DNA from 2 places in the Paenibacillus sp. AN1007 genome. Region 2 is predicted to be linked to the other one. Evidence: riboswitches for the same ligand, from Rfam matches in the RefSeq annotation. Region 2 holds a riboswitch; the other holds the start of a gene.
What was found. Region 2 has a riboswitch for FMN ahead of ABXS70_RS09850 (DMT family transporter). Riboswitches for the same ligand answer to the same signal wherever they lie in the genome.
Positions count from the first base shown of each region.

Region 1: it holds a riboswitch for FMN, as region 2 does, so the genes downstream of both, ribD (bifunctional diaminohydroxyphosphoribosylaminopyrimidine deaminase/5-amino-6-(5-phosphoribosylamino)uracil reductase RibD) here and ABXS70_RS09850 (DMT family transporter) in region 2, are expected to answer to the same signal.

Region 1 covers NZ_CP159992.1:1,704,909-1,708,019, forward strand. The annotation lists gene ABXS70_RS07765 (hypothetical protein) at 1-538, shown strand, start outside; FMN riboswitch at 690-853, shown strand; gene ribD (bifunctional diaminohydroxyphosphoribosylaminopyrimidine deaminase/5-amino-6-(5-phosphoribosylamino)uracil reductase RibD) at 1,175-2,278, shown strand; gene ribE (riboflavin synthase) at 2,367-3,035, shown strand; gene ABXS70_RS07780 (bifunctional 3,4-dihydroxy-2-butanone-4-phosphate synthase/GTP cyclohydrolase II) at 3,076-3,111, shown strand, end outside.
Region 2 covers NZ_CP159992.1:2,155,052-2,158,162, reverse strand. The annotation lists gene ABXS70_RS09865 (amidohydrolase family protein) at 1-98, opposite strand, end outside; gene ABXS70_RS09860 (ABATE domain-containing protein) at 328-891, opposite strand; gene ABXS70_RS09855 (DinB family protein) at 1,053-1,559, shown strand; FMN riboswitch at 1,648-1,800, shown strand; gene ABXS70_RS09850 (DMT family transporter) at 1,946-2,926, shown strand.

The DNA.
Region 1 (3,111 bases), 450 kb from region 2:
GTGGGATTCATCTATCGGAATAAACGAGGATAATCTGTCCCGAATTTTCAGTGGCTTCGACTGCAGCGATGTATCACTTGAGGACAAACCCGAACCCAATCCTCCAGCGATTGACACCGTTGTTGGCGCGTTCGAGAGCAGACGAAGTGTGCGTGCCAAAGCGAAGGTGCCGAAAAAATCTCCCGATGCTGGTACAGGTGAAGTGCAGCCTGGAGACGTATATGCAGTAAAAGCACTTAGTGGCTCTTGGGTTACTGTATACTGTCACGAAGTGAAGGACAAACGTGCCATTGTCGAATATCTGGATGGCGTATTCACCGATATGCCGGGAAAAGAAGACCTTATTCTGACTGTTCGTCCAAGGTCGGATGAGCGCTGGCAGTGCTCGGCCATCGGCATGGACTCGACCAGTTGGGTTAGAAGAGTAGCCCGGGATATGCCAGCTCCTGCTGCTTCCCAGCCCAAACCTGAGAGTGTTCCGTTCCACGCTGCAAAGGATTTGAGGCACATGGCAAGCTGGTGTTTTCCAGACTTGTAAGTGTGCTTGTAGGGAATTGTAGAAGTCCGGGTCTCGCTTGAGACGCGGATTTTGCTGTTTTATGCTTATTAAAAGTTAGTATGTGACAAAAAGAAACAAAAATAAATTGATTTTTTGGCACTAAAGTGCTAACATCCAATTAATAACGAAAGCGATCCTTCAGGGCAGGGTGTAATTCCCTACCGGCGGTGATGCATCATGTTATGGATTACAGTTCCATTACATGGCAAAGTCCGTGACCTGTCTGCCTCGGCAGATGGCTGATCTGGTGTAATTCCAGAACCGACAGTATAGTCTGGATGGGAGAAGGAGAGAGTGTATGCCTAGCAGGCTGCACTCCGCAGGAGTGATGCTGCACAGCCGTCAGCAATAGACGTGACGCTGCGCGGGGAAGGCTTGTCTCTAACAAGTTTTTCTGAACATACTATCGTCTTATAGAACTCTTTACCTGAATTTTGTATTCAACAAGGTATGTGTTTGTTTTCACTTGCCTGAAAATGCAGTTTGGGTCAAGCGGCGGTATGTTGTACACGTTTCCTCCTGTAGATGACAGTTGTCTCTCATCATCCCCACCCGGAACGGAATGTTCGGTGGGGATTTTTTAGTTCAAGATTATAACCGTGGGGTGAACAATATATGGAAATGATCAATGATGAATTTTATATGGCGTTAGCACTGGATATGGCAGAACGGTCACAAGGACAGACTGGAATTAATCCTGTCGTGGGATGTGTCGTAGTTAAGGATGGAAGAGTGGTTGGCCTGGGCAGCCATCTGAAGAGAGGCACAGGGCATGCGGAAGTGCATGCTCTTAATATGGCAGGAAGTGATGCAGAAGGCAGTACAGTATACGTAACACTTGAACCCTGCAGTCACTATGGCAAAACGCCACCCTGCAGCGAACGATTGATACACGAGAAGGTCAAACGGGTGGTGGTCTGTTGTGAAGATCCGAATCCACAGGTGTCTGGCACAGGCATCAGTATGCTTCGACAACAAGGTATCGAGGTTGAAGTGGGTGTCTTGCGCGAACGCGGCAGACGCATGAATGAAAAGTTTATCAAGTTTATTACAACAGGCCTGCCTTTTGTCACTCTCAAAACAGCATCTACGCTGGATGGCAAAATTGCTACACGCAGCGGGGACAGCAAATGGATCTCCAACGAGCCGGCACGTGAGATCGTACATGCGCTCCGCCACCGTCATCAAGGCATCATGGTGGGGGTAGATACGGTTATCGCGGATAATCCAGAGCTGACAACTCGTCTGCAGGTCGAGGGTATCAGCCCGGTAAGAATTGTTGTGGATTCCAAGCTGCGTCTGCCCGTAGGTTCCAAAATGGTCAAGGATGGACTTGCACCAACTTGGGTGCTTACGACAGATGAGGCCAGCCAGGAAGCCGCAGAGCGTCTTGAAGCTTACGGGGTAGAAGTTATTCGCTGCGGACCAGGGCCGCGTGTCGACTTGCTTCATGGACTGAGTAAGTTGGGAGAACGGGAGATTGGCTCCATTCTGCTGGAAGGCGGCGGTACATTAAACGGTGCAATGCTGGAGGCGCGGCTTGTGGATCGGCTGCTTATGTTTATCGCTCCGAAGATTGTGGGCGGATATGATACTCCTGGCAGCTTCCGTTTTGAAGGTGTAGAGCGTATGAGCCAGGCCATACAATTGCATCAGCTGGAAATCGAGCAAGTTGGAGATAATATCAGCATTGGCGGAATTCCTGTTTGGCCGGAATAATCGACTGGACGGGACAACTCGAGGATGCAGCATCATATTAATAAAGAAGACTTATTGTATACATCGTTTTGGATAGGGAGGCGGCAGTATGTTTACGGGTTTGGTGGAAGAAGTGGGTCAGATCCGGCGCATTGGCCGTAAAGGTGAAGCCCTGGTGCTGAACATCAGTGCTGCAGTCATTATGGACGATTTAAAGATTGGTGACAGTGTGGCGGTTAACGGAGTATGTCTAACGGCAACAACGCTGGAGGCTGGCGGGTTTACAGCAGATGTCATGCCCGAAACGTACCGTCATACGAATCTCAGTCAACTTCAATCCGGCAGTAAGGTGAATCTGGAACGAGCAATGCTGTCCGGGGGGCGATTCGGCGGTCATATTGTTCAGGGACATGTGGATGGGACTGGCGTAATAGGGAGCATCACACGAGATCAGAATGCGGTTGTATTTGAAATCAAACCGGATGACAGTGAGCTGTTCAAGTTTCTGATTCCGAAAGGATCTGTAACGCTGGACGGCATCAGCCTGACGGTTGTAGAGACAACGCAGCGTTCATTCACTGTTTCGATTATCCCTCATACCATTGGTGAGACCGTACTGAACATTAAAAAGACGGGAGATACCGTCAATATTGAATGTGACATTTTAGGGAAATACGTCGATCACCTGCTGCAGTATGGCAGAGGTCATGCGGAAACGAATACAAGCAAACCGCGAAGCATCAGTGAGGAATTTCTTTCGAATCACGGTTTTGCCTGACCAATGAGTGTACAAAAAACGAAAAACAGGAGGTGCGCCAATGTCAGAACAATCGGAACCATCCGTCTTGGATTCA
Region 2 (3,111 bases):
AAATTACCCTGAATAAGTACGTCTGCCCTGTTATACTGACCAATACGAGCATCCATCGATAATACACAACCGTTTTTCAATAGATAACTTGTCCCCATAAGACACCTCTCCAATCGTAATGGTTTGTAAAATGATCTGATCCGCATTGCTGTACATTTTTTCTTTCCTATTCGCAGCTTACTGTTTCTTTCTTTGTTTCTTCTTTGCTTCTTGCTTCTTGCTTCTTGCTTCTTGCTTCTTGCTTCTTTTGACTATAATTTCGCTAGTATATATACATTATATATCAAGTGTAAATAATTATCAAATTGTGGAAAATCATTCCGCTATCTACTTACCTTCTTTGGAATCCATTTTGCGTTGAGCTCGGAAGCGTCTTACCTTCATTAAATTACCGCACATTTTATCATCACAATATTTCTGTGTCCGGCTGCGAGTAGCGTCATAAAATATCCATCGACAGTCCGGGTTATCACAGCTTCGAATTCGCCTGCCTTCGCCCTCTACCAGCGTCATGGCAAAATCAGCAGCGACCTCTGCCAGGACTTGAACCCAATGGGTATGGACGGGAACCAGCACTACATTCAATCCTTGGTTCTGTGAGACTAGTTGTCGGATAACACCGCCAGCCTGCATAAAATCATTCAACCATTGTTGATCCTGGTCGGATAAGGTAGTTCCATCAGACACACGAATCGCAAGAGACTGCAGTTCATCTCTGAATCTTCTCATGGTGGATTCCTCTTCAGCCGATGCGGGTACTGGCGCTTCTAATTGCCAACGATTCAGAAAATCCCGCTGCCAGCCTGCGTTCCCCAGCCTGTCTTCCGATCGGTTCCCACCGCGCCAATCATGGTAATCGCTGTTTACAAAATCGGTCCATAATCTATCCATGAGTACCTCCGATCAAAATAGTAACAATCTAAAACCAATAAGATGGTTACATCTATTCGAATTGTGTTATATTAATTGTAACCATTTAAATTCATAATAGCTAGTTACAAGCATCAAGACGTAAGAACGAGATGAGTCCGACAAGAGAGGAATGAAACGCATTGAAAAAGTCTGTTACAACGGCATTAGACGTATTGGTTATTCAGAACGAAGATACCTGGAATCAATGTAACTGGATCGTTCCATTGTCGAAGGCTCTTGAAGGGCTGACCGCAGAGCAAGCAGCCTGGGTTCCTTATCCAGGAGGACTAAGCATATGGCAGCTGGTCAATCATATGTATTATTACAACCAGCTGATTCTGGAACGTCTTCAGGGCCAAACTCCATCTGAACCCGCTGCGGAATCGAACGCAGCTACGTTTGGCGAACCTGGCGACCCTTCAAACCATGCTGGCTGGAGTATGCTCATGAGGCGTACCAGTGCACTGGCAGAGCAGCTGCGTGATCACCTTACCGCATTACAGGAGTCTAAACTTGAGGAACCTTATAAGGATTCTGAAGAAAACTGGGCTCAAACCCTTGCCCGATGGGTCCTGCACGATGCTTATCATGCGGGTCAGATCGTGCTGCTCCGCAGACAGCAGGGATGCTGGAGTATCGTTTTCTAAAAAAACACTTGAACTGCTAGCGCTTACAGGAATAAGATGGACTTCATAAGGTTACAACTTGTTCAATACTATATATTAATTAATTGAATAGGATCTTCGGGGTAGGGTGAAATTCCCGACCGGCGGTGATGTTCTTGAAGAACCAGCCCGCGACTCGCTGTTTGTGGTTATGACTACAGACAGCGACTGACTTGGTGAGATTCCAAGGCCGACGGTACAGTCCGGATGAGAGAAGATCAACACAATGGCAGGCCGTTTACGGGAAGTTTTCTTCTCTGACGTCTTGTCTTTGAATGGTCCCCCGTTTATTTGGCGTACGCCAGAACGGGGGATTTTGTCGATTTTGCCAACTGAAGATTCCGTGTTCTGACGAAGGAGTCCTGAATATGGAAAAGACATCATCAGCACCAACTAGGTATCGCAAGGAACGAAGTAATACCGGATTTTGGCTTGTTGTACTAGGGGCAGCCCTTTGGGGGGTAGACCCGTTATTTCGCATTATTTTGCTGAAAACGATGACTTCTACACAGATTGTACTGATCGAACATATCATCGTCAGTCTTGTCGCGATTCCGGTACTCTGGAAGTTTCGAGATGATCTGAAAAAACTGCGTGCTCGTCACTGGATCGCTGTCGTCTTTATCTCATGGGGTGGTTCGGCACTTGCGACCGTATTATTTACTTTGGCGCTCACCCATAATGATCCTAACACCGTATTGTTATTGCAAAAAATGCAGCCGCTCTTCGCGATTGTTCTCGCAAAGCTTTTATTAAAAGAAACACTGCCGCGCCATTTCGGAGGACTGTTTATCATTGCGCTGGCAGGAACATACCTGCTTACGTTCGGCTTTTCACTACCGCTGGGCAGTTGGAATAACTGGATTCATGCAGGCAGTCTGCTGTCTCTTGGTGCCGCAGCCTTATGGGGCGGATCTACGGTAATGGGTCGACTAATGCTGGGGCAGGCAAGGTATGAAACGGTTACCTCCCTCCGATTTGTTGTGGCACTTCCACTTCTGATTTTCATGACCTGGAACGAGGGCGCTCCGTGGACACTTCCAGCAGGTACTGGGGCACAAGCTGCCGTTATACTCAACATTCTCGGTCAGGCACTATTGCCAGGTTTGCTCAGTCTGCTTCTGTACTACAAAGGATTATCGTCTACGAAAGCTTCCGTTGCCACACTTGCAGAGCTCAGCTTCCCGATGGCCGGCGTGCTGGTGAACTGGATTGCTTTCCGTACACTGGTAACTTGGGAGCAGCTCCTCGGTTTTATCCTGATCTGGATTGCGCTGTTTGCAATTTCGAAGCAGCAGGAACGTACTGCACCGATGGCAGAAGCCGCACCAAAACTTCGAACGGAGTAATCATGACGTACCACCCGGCTTAAGCAGCTAAAGCACTGTTTCACCTTATGAGGTGAGCAGTGCTTTTTTACGATCTTCCCGGCTTGTTTTGTCTTTTGCTTCTTAGGATGGTACGATGATTTATGGCACTTGAAACATACATTTACAGAGGACAATATTCAGGAACTATTTTTAGAGAGGAACGA